DNA from 2 places in the Janthinobacterium sp. DSP2-3-3 genome. Region 2 is predicted to be linked to the other one. Evidence: predicted binding sites of a transcription regulator. Region 2 holds the regulator's gene; the other holds the start of a gene.
The links. The regulator NrdR, encoded in region 2, represses ribonucleotide reductase genes. The targets are predictions, from matches to a motif close to CACNANATNTNGTG.
Positions count from the first base shown of each region.

Region 1: a site for NrdR is predicted at 3,478-3,491, ahead of ACP7DE_RS26405 (ribonucleoside triphosphate reductase). Genes of this name have one in related genera too.

Region 1 is NZ_JAFCWA010000019.1:26,104-33,593, reverse strand. It holds gene ACP7DE_RS26430 (heavy-metal-associated domain-containing protein) at 1-196, shown strand, start outside; gene ubiT (ubiquinone anaerobic biosynthesis accessory factor UbiT) at 235-762, opposite strand; gene ubiV (ubiquinone anaerobic biosynthesis protein UbiV) at 783-1,679, opposite strand; gene ubiU (ubiquinone anaerobic biosynthesis protein UbiU) at 1,805-2,842, opposite strand; gene ACP7DE_RS26410 (hypothetical protein) at 3,003-3,419, shown strand; gene ACP7DE_RS26405 (ribonucleoside triphosphate reductase) at 3,538-5,286, shown strand; gene nrdD (anaerobic ribonucleoside-triphosphate reductase) at 5,283-5,483, shown strand; gene ACP7DE_RS26395 (anaerobic ribonucleoside-triphosphate reductase activating protein) at 5,473-6,180, shown strand; gene ACP7DE_RS26390 (Pls/PosA family non-ribosomal peptide synthetase) at 6,329-7,490, shown strand, end outside.
Region 2 is NZ_JAFCWA010000018.1:9,657-17,146, forward strand. It holds gene ACP7DE_RS25845 (pilus assembly protein) at 1-2,091, opposite strand, end outside; gene ACP7DE_RS25850 (pilus assembly PilX family protein) at 2,088-2,732, opposite strand; gene ACP7DE_RS25855 (PilW family protein) at 2,745-3,713, opposite strand; gene pilV (type IV pilus modification protein PilV) at 3,719-4,303, opposite strand; gene nrdR (transcriptional regulator NrdR) at 4,558-5,022, opposite strand; gene glyA (serine hydroxymethyltransferase) at 5,166-6,410, opposite strand; ZMP/ZTP riboswitch at 6,522-6,648, opposite strand; gene ybgC (tol-pal system-associated acyl-CoA thioesterase) at 6,964-7,365, shown strand; gene tolQ (protein TolQ) at 7,413-7,490, shown strand, end outside.

The sequences.
Region 1 (7,490 bases), on a different contig from region 2:
GCTCGAAGCCGTCTCGGGCGTGGCCACCGTATGCGTCTCGCTGGCGCGCCACGGCGCCACGGTGCAATTTGACGAACGGCTGGCTACGCAAGAGCGCCTGCTGGCGGCCGTTAACGACGCCGGTTTCATGGGCGAGTCCTCCGATGAAGAACAACTGCCGTCCTGCAGCGGCGCCTGCGGCCACTGCCGCCACTGAACGCTTGCTCCAGCCCTTCTCCGCTCCCCCTGCTCCGCTCAGCCTTCCCGCGCGCCCCGGTCGCGCAGATGCGCCAGCACGCGGCGCGGTCCCAGCGCCTGTAAATCGAACGGCGGCAGTTCGATGGCGTCGAGCGTATTCTTGAACAGCAGCCCCAGCTCCGTATCGCCTTCCAGACTCAAACGACGGCTGAAGAACAGCGTGTCAGGATCTTCCTGGCGCCGCGCCAGCAGCATCAAGTCATGCACGCTGGCGGCGATGCACAGGTCCGGCACGTCCACATAGCGCTCGGCCACGAACACCGTGCCCTGCCACTCGAAATCGAAGGCGATGCCCGCATCGAGCAAGCGCAGGCGCAGGCTGCGCCCCTCCAGGCTGCGCCGCACATCGTCGGGCAATTGCGGCGCCAGCAGGCGGTTCAAGCCTTGCACGAACAGCCAGGAGGCGGGATACGGCGGCAGCTTGGACAGCAATTCGGCCAGCGGTTCGGGCAATCGGTACGACATGGCGGCCTTGCTCATGGCGGGCTTGGCCGGGACGGGCAATCTGTCCAGTTGATCTTGCATAGTGCTTCCTTTCGATGGGTTCAATGAGCGGCGTGCTGTTCCATGCCGGGCTGGCCGTGCCAGTAGCCGTCACAGGCACCGGCCGGCTGGCAAGCCGCCAGCTGGGCCTGAGCGCCAACGCCGCTAACCTGGCCGCGGCGGGCGCGGTCGAAGATGGCGATGACTTGCTCCGTATGCATGGCCTGCGGACTGATGCGCGCCGCCGCCACGCCCATGTCGCGCATGGCGTCGAGTTCGCGCACCAGGTTGTAGACCAGGGCCGACTGCGTCTGCGTGCCATTCAGTACCAGGAACGGCACTTCGTCGCGCGTGCGCAGCAGCAGGCCGTCCGGTTCTTCCAGGCAACTGTAGCCGCAGTCGTCCTTCGGCAGGTTGCGGTTGCGCGCCGTGAAGCAGCGCGCGGAAAACGCCAGTGGCATGCGGCCATAGGCGAACACTTCCGTCTCCAGCCCTTCCGGTTTCTGGCGCTGCATCTCGGCCAGCGCCGCCTGTCCCATTTCCAGCGGCATCACCCAGCGCCGCGCACCCAGGCGCACCAGCAGTTGCAGGCTGGGGCCATTGAACAGGTTCAGGTGGGGGCCGGCGACAAAGGGCGCGCCCTTTTCCATGCAGTGCACGGCGCCCATGTCGTTGGCCTCGACCGTATAGCGGCCATTGCCCGTGATGCGGCGCAGGGTCGCCAGTTCGGCGCCCGCCTCGATCAGCGCCTGCGTCGACAGCACCACTTCCTTGCCGGCAGCGGCCAGCATGTCGGCGATATCGAGCCAGTCGGCCAGGCGCAGTTCATGCCGGCGCGAGCAGACGGTTTCGCCCAGATACACGATATCGACGGCGGTGCCGGCGATCTGCTGGTAAAACTCGAAGACGGTGGCGCGCGGCCAGTAGTACAGCAAAGGACCCAACGATAGTTTTAGCATGCCTTTTCCAGTATGTTTAAGTGACAAAACCGTAGCGAGCGGCTCGCGGCGAGGCCGAGAAGCGCAGCCGTGCTCAAGCACGGTGAGCATCGCAGGCCGCGCCCCGGGACGCGCAGTAGGTTTTGCTATTTCCAGGAGCGATGGTAGGCGCCGAGTGTGTGCTGCTGGCCCTCGGCCAGCTTGTCCATGGCCGCCATCCAGCCCGGCTTGACGGCGTAGCGCGGTTTGCCTTCGCGGCAGGCGTCGATCGCTTCGCGCCACACGCGCGTGACCTGCGCCACGTAGGCGGGACTGCGCTGGCGGCCTTCGATTTTCACGGCACGCACGCCCATGGCGATCAGTTGCGGCAGCAGCGCCAAGGTATTCAGGCTGGCCGGCTCCTCGATCGCGTAATACTCTTCGTCATTGACTTCGAAACGCCCCTTGCACAGGGTGGGATAGCTGGCGTTTTCACCGGGCGCGTAGCGGTCGATCAGCACGCCGTTCAGGCGCGACTCCAGACCGTTCGGCGTTTCCAGCCAGCGCACGGCCTTGGCCGGCGAGCACACGCCGTGCGTATTTGGCGCCTCGCCCGTCGCATACGAGGACAAGGCGCAGCGCCCTTCTACCATCACGCACAGGCTGCCGAAGCCGAACACTTCAATCTCCACCTCCGTCTTGCTGATCAGTTGCTCCACCTGCGCCATCGACAGCACGCGCGGCAGCACGGCGCGGGCGATGCCGAAGTGCTCGTGATAGAAGTTGATCGCTTCATAATTCGTGGCCGAGCCCTGCACGGACAGGTGCAGGCGCAGCTGCGGCTGGTGCTGCGCCGCGTAGGCCATCAGGCCAGGATCGGCAACGATCATGGCGTCGATGCCCGCCGCGGCGGCACGGTCGATGGCGCTGCGCCACACGGCCCAGTTGTGCGGCTGCGGATAGGTATTCAGCGCCAGCAGCACCTTGCGTCCGTATTGGTGGGCATAGCGCACGCCCTCGGCGATGGCCTTCTCGTCAAAATTGAGGCCGGCGAAATTGCGCGCATTGGTGGCGTCTCGAAAGCCCAGGTAAACGGTATCGGCGCCATTGTCGACGGCCGCTTTCAGGGCAGGCAGGCTGCCGGCGGGGCAGACCAGTTCCAGCGGTCCGGCCACGCGGGTGGCGGTAGTTGATTCAAGCATCATGATATTCACAGTCCTGTATCGGCTCAGGCTGCAGACTATAGCCCCGCCCATATGCCCAGTCGTTGACGCAGGTGAAGGAATGCATGCATGGCTGGCGCACCTTCAACTTGCTTGACCTGGCTGTAAAATGCCTGTCTTTCCTCCTGTTTAAATGCCCACCATGACCCGCAAACCGCTGCTGATTTTCCTTCTGACCCTGTTCCTCACCGCGCTGCAAGTGCAGTGGGCCGGCCCGGCCGATGGCGATAACGCAGGGACCATCTCCATGCTGTCGCCGGAAGTGCTGGGCGCCTATCCGGGCGTACTGCTGCTGTTCCTGCTGGCCGTGTTCGCGCGCCGCCAATTGCCGCTGCTGCGTCAGGCCGCCATCTGCACGGGCCTGCTGGCCATCTACTGGCTGCTGGCGAACTACGCCACCTTTGATGCGCGCGTGGCCAGCTGGAGCACCTATTCGCCGCTGGAAATCTGGACCCACGTACTGCCCGCCTCCGTCGCCAGCATCGCCGCCTGTGGCGCCGCGTTCTTTTGCGCGAGCTGGCTGATCTTGCGCGAAACGCGCTGGAATAAAACCGGCTGAGGTGTATTTTTCACCTGGATCAAGGATACGCGAATCGCTTGCACGCCCCCTTTGACGGCACTACATTTAGTAGATAACCTTCATAAAAACACCGCATGTTGTGTTTATTGGAGGTTTCATGACGACGAATGCAGTTCCCCCCACACGCGGCCAGGTCGATGTCGCCGCGTCCATCAATGAATACCTGGAACGGCGCGACTGGCGCGTCAACGCCAACGCCAACCAGGGGTATTCCCTGGGTGGCCTGATCCTCAATGTGTCGGGCAAGGTCATCGCCAATTACTGGCTGGACCAGGTGTATCCGCCGGAGGTGGGCGCGGCACACCGCGAAGCGGCGCTGCACATCCACGACCTCGACATGCTGGCCGGCTATTGCGCCGGCTGGTCGCTGCGCACCCTGCTGCATGAAGGCTTGAATGGCGTGCCGGGCAAGATCGAATCGGGCCCGCCGAAACACATGTCGAGCGCCATCGGCCAGATCGTCAATTTCCTCGGCACCCTGCAAAACGAGTGGGCCGGCGCGCAGGCGTTCAGCTCCTTCGACACTTACATGGCACCCTACATCCGCAAGGACAGCCTGCGCTACGAAGACGTGCGCCAGTACATGCAGGAGCTGATCTTCAACCTCAACGTGCCATCGCGCTGGGGCACGCAGACGCCGTTCACCAACCTCACTTTTGACTGGGTCTGCCCGGACGACCTGCGCGAGCAGATTCCCGTCATCGCCGGCCAGGAGATGGACTTCAGCTATGGCGAGCTGCAGGCGGAGATGGACATGATCAACCGCGCATATATCGAGATCATGATGGCGGGCGACGCCAAGGGCCGCGTCTTCACCTTCCCCATCCCCACCTACAATATCACCGAGGATTTCGACTGGCATAGCGAAAATGCGGAACGCCTGTTCGAGATGACGGCCCGCTACGGCCTGCCCTACTTCCAGAATTTCATCAATTCGGAACTCAAGCCGAACATGATCCGCTCCATGTGCTGCCGCTTGCAACTGGACTTGCGCGAACTGCTGAAACGAGGCAATGGCCTGTTCGGTTCCGCCGAGCAGACGGGCTCCCTGGGCGTGGTCACCATCAACTGCGCGCGCCTGGGCCACCTGTGGCGCGGCGACGAAGCGGCACTGCTGGCCGACCTGGACCGCCTGCTGGAACTGGGGAAAGTCAGTCTGGAAATCAAGCGCCGCACCATCGAAGAACTGATGCAGCAAGGCTTGTTCCCTTACACGAAACGCTACCTGGGCACCCTGCGCAATCACTTTTCCACCCTGGGGGTGAACGGCATCAACGAAATGATCCGCAATTTCAGCGGCGACGCTTACGACATCACGTCCGCCGAAGGCCATGCGCTGGCGATACGCCTGCTCGACCACGTGCGCGCCCGCATGGTGGCATTCCAGGAAGAGACGGGCCACATGTACAACCTGGAAGCGACACCGGCCGAGGGCACCACGTACCGCTTCGCCCGCGAAGACCGCAAGCGCTATCCGGCCATCCTGCAAGCCGGCACGGTCGATAATCCGTATTACACGAACTCGTCGCAACTGCCCGTGGGCCACACGGACGACCCGTTCGAGGCACTGGAATTGCAAGATGCGCTGCAGCGCAAGTACACGGGCGGCACGGTACTGCACCTGTACATGACGGAAGCACTGTCGGACGCCAACGCCTGCCGCGAACTGGTGAAACGCGCGTTGAGCCGCTTCTCGCTGCCCTACATCACCGTCACGCCCACGTTTTCCATCTGCCTGCGCCACGGCTACCTGGCCGGAAAACACGAATTCTGCCCCACCTGCGACGCGGAACTGATCGCCCGCAAGCAAGCCCACCCTGCTCCATCACTTGAGGAAACACCATGAACGCACGTCCCGACGTTACTCCCGCCATCACCCTGCTCGACACCGAACGCCAGCGCTGCGAAATCTGGACCCGCGTGATGGGCTATCACCGCCCTGTCGCCTCGTTCAACATCGGCAAGCAGGGCGAATTCCATGAACGCCAGTATTTTACGGAAGCGAGCGCCCGGCTTGGCCAGCCCGCCTGCCATGGCGGCTGATTTGAAAGTGGGCGGCCTGACGCCCTTTTCCGCCACCGACTACCCGGGCAAGCTGGCGGCCGTGGTGTTCGTGCAGGGCTGCCCCTGGCGTTGCGGCTATTGCCACAATCCGCACTTGCAGGCGCGCACGCCGGAAGGCGCCATGCCCTGGCAGGACGTCTTGACCTGGCTGCGCCGCCGCGTGGGCCTGGTCGACGCCGTCGTCTTCAGCGGCGGCGAAGCCTGCATGGACCCGGCACTGGCGCGCGCCATGCGCGATGTCAAGGCGCTGGGTTTCGGCATCGGCCTGCATACGGCCTGCATCTATCCGCAGCGCCTGCAGGAAGTGCTGCCCCTGGTCGATTGGGTCGGCTTCGACATCAAGGCGCCGTTTGCCGACTATCGTCTTGTGACCCGCGTGGCCGGCAGCGGCGAACCCGCGCGCGCCTGCCTGGACGCTATCCTCGCCAGCGGCGTCGCTTACGAATGCCGCACCACCACCCACCCGGACTTGCTGCCGGACGAACAGTTGCTGGCCCTGGCCACCACCCTGGCCGCGAAGGGCGTCGATAACTACGTGCTGCAGCAGTTCCGCGCCGAAGGCTGCGCGGATGCGGCGCTGGTCGGCCACCCCCTGCATGGTTATCCGGCGGCGAGCACTGTGGCGCAAATCGGCGCCATGTTTCCGCGTTTTACATTCCGTAATCATGGCAGTTGAACCTGCAGCCACATAATTGCTGAAAACCCCGCGAAATTCCCCGTTCTGCAACGCTGAAATATCTTGCGTGCTGTACTGTATCAACTGTGCTGTGCACCATGCGCAGCCCGTCAGATTCCTCACACCGCACTACAGATAAGCGTCATCCATGAACGATTTCACCGCAGTCAGCCCAGGCATCCCTTCCACCCACGCCGACATCCTGTACGGCCCGCCGCGACCGGATCTGCTACGCGAGGAAGTGCTGGCCGACCTGCTGGAGGCAACGGCCCGCCGCTGCCCGCAGCAGATCGCGCTGATCGATGGCGAGCGCCGCATCACGTATGCCGAACTCGATGCGCAGGCGGGCCTGGCCGCGTCGCGCCTGGTGGCGGCCGGCGTCAAGCCCGGCGACATCGTGGGCCTGTGGCTACCGCGCGGCGCTCCTCTATTGCTGATGCAGGCAGCGATTGCCAAGGCGGGCGCCGCCTGGCTGCCCGTCGATGAAGACACGCCCGTGGAACGCCTGCAAGTATGCCTCGATGACGCCAATGGCGCTGGCGTCGTCAGCTGCGCGCAGTTCGCGCCGCGCCTGTTTGATGCCGGCGTCAAGCGCCCCGTGTGGACGGCGGAAAGCTTGCTGGCCCCCGCCGCGCAGGGCGAACACCTGCCCGCGCGCGGTGCCGTGCTGCCCGAACACCCGGCCTATGTGATCTACACATCGGGTTCCACGGGCAAACCCAAGGGCATCCTGATCAATCAACGCAGCATTTGCCACTTCCTGCGCAGCGAAAACGCCGTGCTGGAAGTCACGCAAGACGACACCGTCTATCAGGGCTTTTCCGTCGCCTTCGACATGTCGTTCGAGGAAATCTGGATCGCCTACCTGGTGGGCGCCACCCTGTGGCTGGGACCCAAGGATATCTCGGGCGACCCGGAAGCGTTGCCGCGCGCGCTGGCAGCCAATCACGTCACCGTACTGCACGCAGTGCCGACATTGCTGGCCCTGTTCGCCGAGGAAGTGCCCAGCCTGCGCCTGATCAACCTGGGCGGCGAGATGTGCCCGGAATCCCTGGTCGAACGCTGGTCGCGCCCGGGCCGCGCCATGTTCAACACCTATGGCCCCACGGAAGCGACCGTGTCGTGCAGCCTGGCGCGCCTGCGGCCCGGTGAACCCGTCACCATCGGCACGCCGCTGCCCAACTATGGCTTGCTGGTGTTGCAGGTGGCCGAGCCAAGTGAAAACCGTCCCCTGGCCCTGTTGGCGCGCGGCGAAACGGGTGAGCTATGCATCATCGGCCCCGGCCTGGCCGAGGGTTACCTGGGCCGGC
Region 2 (7,490 bases):
CGGCACGGGTTTATCACGGCCGCCGGCGCGCCACCATGGCTTGCCGGGAAGTAGTGTCCCATCGGCGCCCACGGCAAACGCGGTGCGCGACAAGGTCATGCTGCCATCGGCCAGGCGCATCTGCGTCTGAAACCAGTATGCCTCTTCCGCGCCGCTGGCCAGCGCCATCAGCGCCGGCCCCGCCAGCGTCACCGGCAAGCTGCCCTTGTCGGCGGCCACGAAAGCTGCGCGCAATCCCGCGATCAGGGCGGCCGGATCGCTGCCGGGCAGGTAATGGCTAGGCCAGCGCCCATCGAGGCTCCACTCGTCTACCGCACTGCCCGCCGCGCTCTTGTAGGGGTTGGCATCGCCGTTTGTATCGAGAAAGCCGCCATATTTGGCCCCCAACAATAAAGGGGTGGCGGCGGGCACGCTGGCCGGGTCGCCCTGGCGCAAGTCGCCCGCATAGTGCTCGACCTTTGCAACGCCGTCGTTCTTGGCGCCAGGACGCAGCGCCTGCACATGCGACCAGTAGGCCAGGCCCGCCGCATGGTAGCTGGCGCCGCCCATTGCGTCGGCCAGCAGTTCCAGTGCGGCCAGTTCGGGACGTGGCGCGGGATTGCCCTGTGCGCCGGCGCTTTCCAGACTGCCCACCGCATGCGTCCAAGCCATCGCATCGAACGGCGGCGACACGAAACCATCGGCGGCGCGAGCACGGTCGCCGTTTGATGCGGGCGTCGCCGGGACATTGCCGGGCACGTAACGGTCGCCCGCCATGCCCGCATCGCCGAGGCTGACGACGATGTGGCGTTGGCAACTGGCCGTCTGCGGGTCACTCCATTGCGTCACGACCGGCAAGCCGTCGTCGATGGCAGGCGGGGCCGTGGCGGGAAGCACCACGGCGCTCGCTTGCCGTCCCTGCAGATAGCGCAGCGATTCGTACAACAGTTCGGCCAGCGGCGCCGCCCTGGCGTAGGCACCGGGATGCCCCGCATTGCTGCGGCCCAGGCCATTGATGTAAGCGGTCACCGCGCCGCCAGGGCCCGCAGTTTGGGCCACAGTTTGGACTACATACACGCCAGTGGCGGGATTCCACTCGGCGTCAGCATTGTCTTGCGGCAAAAAATCGGGCGCGCTCCAGCGCTGCCTGCCTACGTGGGCCAGCGGCGCGCGCAGCACGCCGCCATACACGGGGGCGGCGCTGGCGGGCATGCCATTCAAGTGGCCAAACACGCCCACGCGCACCCTGCCGCCATGGCGCTGCACGGCGCCCACCGGCTTGTAGTTCTTGCCATACGCCCGGCACAAGTCGTCGCGCAGCGGCCCTTCATCGGCGTCACACACGCGTACGCGCGCAAGGAATACGCCGTGCGTGGCAGCAAAGCCTGGCGCGTCGCAACTGCCGCCCGCAGACTGGCTGAGGCTGGCATCACCGAACAGCAGGCGGTTGCGGCAGGAAACGATGGCCAGTTGTGCCAGCGCAAACGGTGTCGCCGCCGCCACGTCGGCATGCAGGACCTTGCGCGGGAAAAAGGTGGGATGGGCAAAGAAATCGATGGGGCCGTCGGCGTCGGGCAGATAGGCGCGCTGCAGCACCGTCTTGCGCACTTCGTCGATGACGCGGTCGCCGCCCGTCAAGGCAGAGCGCACAATGTCGAGCATGCTGGCGCTGGCCCAGTTGAGAAAGTTGCCGCTGAAACTGTCGCCGCCGCAGCCGTGCAGCGCATCGGCCGGCTTTAACACGGAGAAGTAAGCGGTCGCTACGCGCAAGTCTGGCAGCATGGCGCCATCCTTGCTGCGATACGGATAGCTGTAGCACATGCGCGTATGAAAGTAACCGGCGTACTCGCGCTGCGGCGCATAGTCGCCGCCATGTGCGGCGGCGGCGGCCGCATGTGTAAGGGACAGGTTGAGCAGCAGGTTCGGCGGCACGCGCGCACCGTGCAAGCCCGCGTCGGCCCGCGCCAGCGCCACCGTGGAGGCGGCGTCCGCAGGGACGCCGGCCGCCAGGACGCCACCGCAAGTCAGGCCAACCAACAGCCGCCAGACGCGGCCTGCGCGCAGCCACGCGGACGGCAGCGCGGACGGCAAAGCGGATGACAACGCCCTCATGGCCCCGCTCCAGCCGCCTGCTTGCGGTAGTAGCTTTGCAGCACGACTTGCGTGCTTTCCTGCGCACCAAAACCGATGGCCGTGATGCGGTATACATAGCTTTCCGTGGCCAGACCGCCGGCCACTACCGCCGCCTGCGCGCCCGGCGGATGAAACGGCAGCAATTCGATGAGGTAGCGGGGCCGGCGCGACGGCAGGAAACCCTGCCCCGTCTGCATGGCGGCGCCCGTAAACTGGCCGTATGGAACCGCGCGGCTACTCCCTTCGGCGCCATCCAGGTCCATGCTCAACCAGAGCGCCGGCGCATCCGGGGCTGCGGGCAGGCACAAGCCCAGTGCGCCTGCCTCGCCGCAATCGTCCGCGAACCCTGCCGCACTGCCTGATGCGAAAAGGCTGCTGCGTCCCGGCACGCCGGGCAAGCCTTCGATATCGTTCTGCGCATCCACCAATGCCTCCTCCGCCGCCTGAAACGCGATTTGCCGGTCGCGCTCGCCGCGTGCCGCCTTTTCGCCCTGCAAGGCCATCTGCGCCGCCGATATACCCAGCAGCAGGATGATCACTAGCAAGCACAGCACATACACGAGGGTGGCGCCACCGTGGCGTACACGAACTACGCGACAGCGGACGCCCGTGCCAGCCATCGTGGCGCCCGCCTAGGCCGGCCCGTTGCGCAGCATGATGCTCGCCTGCACCAGTTGCCGCAGCCTGGCGCGCGTTGCCGCGGGCAAGGACGCGCGCGCGACGCGTACGCCCGTGTCGCCAGCGCCGTGCGCCTCGGCATACGCCTTGCCGAACAGGTCGAATTGCGCCGGCCCCAGTTCCGCCATCTTGTCCAGCTGGCCCGCCTCGCCATGCAACAGCAGCGCCACGCGCACGCTGACCACGCGCTTCCAGTGCGTGCGCCGGTGAAAATCGCGCTGGCGCGCTGCCGCATCCGCACCCGCCAGCACCAGCGCCGCATCGTAGGCGTCGAGCGCGCTGGCATTGACATACTGGTTCGCCACGCCATCGTGCAGCGTATCCGTGTCGAGCCCATACAGCACCTGAAAGCCGTCGACGCCACGGATGACGGCGTCCGCGCCCCAGCCGTTTGCGCCACGGTATTTGCAGCGCAACTCGCCCTCGCCATCGGCGCCCTGCGCCACATAGAAAATGCTCCAGCCCCGCTGCGCCTCCGTTTGCGCGGCGCCCACGCCAAAGCCGGCGCAATTGAGCACGGAACCGTCGCCGCCCGCCTCCTTGCCGGCGCCGTAATAGCGCAGGGCCAGCACGTCGCTGCCATGCAAGGCGTCGGGCAGCGCGCCGCTGATGCCCTCACTGTTCTTGCCAAGGCTGTGCGCGTCGAGTCCGGCGATATTGGCACTGTCGTACGCGGCATGGGCGACGGGCGCGGCGCTGCTGTCCCAATTCACATACGCCGTCTGGCGCACGGCGCGGGCGATGCTGTCGAGCGCATAGCGGCCGTTGTCGTCCAGGCGCGCACTGGCGGACTGGTCGCCATAACTGCCGCTGGCCGCCAGCAGCATGGTACTGGCCGCCAGCATCAGCAGCGCGCCCAGCGTCAGGGCCACCAGCAACTCGATCAGGCTCATGCCCCGATACCGGCGCCATGCGTTAGGCATGCCATTCATGCGCCGCCTCCGCCCAGCTGGAATGCCAGCCTGGGCAGCGACTCGCCTGCCGCATTCACGTCGGGCGAGCCATCGGGCAAGCGGGCGCGCCAGCCCAGCTTGATGACGATGGGCGCACCTTTGCCACCGCTACACGCCCAAGGCAAGCCCTGGGCGGCGGCATCCCAGGCAGGCGCGTCGCGGCAGATACGCAGGCGCGCGCCAGGCAAGACCGATTGCAGTTGCTGTTTCCATTCGGCGATATCGAATTGCGCCAGCTCGGCCGCGCTGCAGGCGGCAGCGCCGAAACAGTCGGGAGCGCCGCCGCCAGCGTCGGCGCCGTCCGCCGCCGCGTAGGCCACGTTCAGGTAGGAATTGCCTACATCGGGACCATGCATGAGCACGCTGTTCGCGCGTATGCGTTCGGCCATGCCGGCGGCCAGTTGCACGCCCGCCGACAGCAGCGCCGATTCATGGCGCGCGCGCAGGGCGCTCAGTTGCAGGATACTGGCACCCAGCAGACCCAGCGCCAACAGCAGCAGCGACACCAGCACCTCGACAAGGCTGCTGCCATCCATGGGACCACGCGCGCCGCTATGCATGAGCTTCTCCTGCTGAGAGAATGAAAACCGGACTGGAGCCGCGCGGACGCCCGGCCCAGCTACACGATAGGCGCGCGCAGAAACGCAGGCATGAGGCAGCGCAAACGTCGCCGAGAAAAGAAGGAAGAGAGGGAGAAAGTGAAGGAGAAAAAAACGCCTGGATTGATCAGGCGGCTTGCCAGCCGAGCGCTGGCGTGGTGAAAACGGGGCGCACAACCGGCCCCATCTTCGACAAAGTGAACGTCAGGTGAGCGTCAGGGTTTGCTGCGCGCCTGCCCCACTTCGGCAATCGCATCCTGGAACTCGGCCAGGTCTTCGAAATTCTTGTAGACGGAGGCGAAGCGGATGTAGGCGATCTTGTCCAGACGCTTGAGTTCCTGCATGACGAGTTCGCCGATATAGCCGGAATCGACTTCGCGCAAGCCGCTGGTCAGCAATTTTTCCTGGATGGATGCGATGGCCGTATCCACGGAGGCGGCCGCGACGGGACGCTTGCGCAAGGCCAGCATCAAACTGCCGCGCAACTTATCCGCAGCGAACTCCGTCCGGCTGCCATTCTTTTTGACGACGGCTGGCATGATAAGTTCAATGCGTTCGTAGGTGGTAAAACGCTTGTCGCATTTGCCGCAGCGGCGGCGGCGCCGAATGGCATCCCCGTCCTCCGATACGCGCGTATCGAGAACCTGGGTATCGCCGTGCTGGCAAAATGGACATTTCATGAGCTGGCTACAACTTTATAGTAATAATGAGGGAAATCGCCGCCCTTGTACAAAGGGCGCCCGAATCACTCCGGGCGCCCTTGGGCACGACTGGAATGTGTCAGACAGAATCTTACTCTGTATGACACATTCTGGACAAATAATTATGCGTACACCGGGTGCGCGTCAGCCAGCACTTTCACCGCCGCTTTCACGCGTTCGATGGTGGCGGCGTCATGCGGATTGTCCAGCACGTCGGCGATCAGGTTGCCCACTTCTTCCGCTTGCGCTTCCTTGAAACCGCGCGTCGTCATCGCCGGGCTGCCCAGGCGGATGCCCGAGGTGACGAAGGGTTTTTGCGGGTCGTTCGGGATGCCGTTCTTGTTGCAGGTGATGTGCGCGGAACCAAGGATGGCTTCGGCTTCCTTGCCCGTCAGGTTCTTGGCGCGCAAGTCGACCAGCATGACGTGCGATTCAGTGCCGCCGGACACGATGCGCAGGCCACGCTTGATCAGGGTTTTCGCCAGCACGTCAGCGTTCTTGATCACTTGCTTCTGGTATTCGACGAATTCAGGGCTCAGCGCTTCCTTGAAGGCGACAGCCTTGCCGGCAATCACGTGCATCAGCGGGCCGCCCTGGATGCCAGGGAAGATGGCCGAATTGATGGCTTTTTCGTGTTCAGCCTTCATCAGGATGATGCCGCCGCGCGGGCCGCGCAACGATTTATGTGTGGTCGAGGTGACGAAGTCGGCGAACGGCACCGGGTTCGGGTACAGGCCGGCGGCGATCAGGCCCGCGTAGTGGGCCATGTCGACCATGAAGTAGGCGCCCACTTCCTTGGCGATCTTGCCGAAGCGCTCGAAGTCGATCTTTTTCGAAAATGCCGACGCGCCGGCGATGATCAGTTTCGGCTTGCGTTCGCGGGCCAGGCGTTCCATCGCCTCGTAGTCGATGTCTTCTTCCGCCGTCAAGCCATACGACACCACGTCGAACCACTTGCCGGACATGTTCAGCGGCATGCCGTGGGTCAGGTGGCCGCCTTCGGCCAGCGACATACCCATGATCAGGTCGCCTGGTTTCAGCATGGCAAAGAACACGCCCTGGTTTGCCTGCGAGCCGGAGTTTGGCTGCACATTCGCGCATTCGGCGCCGAACAGTTTTTTCACGCGGTCGATGGCCAGTTGCTCGGCGATGTCGACGAATTCGCAGCCACCGTAGTAGCGCTTGCCTGGATAGCCTTCGGCATACTTGTTGGTCAGCTGCGAACCTTGCGCTTCCATGACGGCCGGCGAGGTGTAATTCTCCGACGCGATCAGTTCGATGTGGTCGTGCTGGCGCGTGTTCTCTTTTTGAATGACGGCGAACAATTCAGGATCGACGTTGGCGAGGGTGTGATCTTTTGCAAACATGTAAAAACTCCAAGTATGAGGGTGCTTGTACTGGCAGGTTGGATCGAATGAGGGGAGCCGACGTTAAGTGAATAACAACATTGGATAGGCAGCCTCTTCGTGCTTTTCCATAGTGGCTACCCAGGCGAACGGCTGATGAAAAATCTCACGTTTCCCGGTGGGTGCCCACCTTTCGCCGGTCTGCCGACCGCCACAATGTGGGGATCGCTCCGACTTTTCGCCAGTTACGTGAGACGTAATGGAATGCAAATTGTAAGTTAAGTGCCCAAATTGAGCAAGGAATGCAAGCGTACGGCTATAATCGCCGCGCGCCAAAGCAGCCCAGGCACGGCCACAAGCCGCCCCGGGGCAAGACTGCGGCTCTTAAGCTGAACTTAAACCTGGCCACGGCATGTAAGCGTATGTTACGAAGCTTGCCATTGTGTACCCTGGATTTACTATACTGCGGTGCATTTTATATGCAGCTTTTGCATGGCTATCCAGCAAGCGCCCACAGTCACAAGAAGAAAAATCGCGTAAAATGTTGCTCAATCCCACTACTGGCGCAATAAACATGCCTTCAGTCTTTACCTGGAACGTCCGTGTCTACTATGAAGACACCGACGCCGGCGGCATCGTCTATTACGCAAATTACCTGAAATTCTTCGAACGCGCGCGGACCGAATGGCTGCGCGCCATCGACGTGGGCCAGCAGGCATTGCTGGAACAGCACGACGCGATGTTCGTTGTCAAAAGCGTCAACGCCGACTATCATGCGCCAGCCAGGCTCGATGACACGGTAAGATTAACATTAAGCATAGAAAAAATGGGGCGCGCCTCCATTGTTTTCCTGCAACAAGCCTGGTGCGGCGAGCGCCTGCTGAACACGGCCCGCGTCAAAATCGGCTGCGTCGACTCGGCATTGCGCCCGTGCGCCGTGCCTGATGCAGTGGCGGCCCGCATGCGCGCCGCCTGAGCCCTACCCGCCACCCCCGGACAATTCACCCAACAGACTGCCAGCCAATGAACGTTACACAAGATCTTTCTTTCCTCGCGCTCATCTCCAATGCCCATTTGATCGTGCAACTGATCATGGCCCTG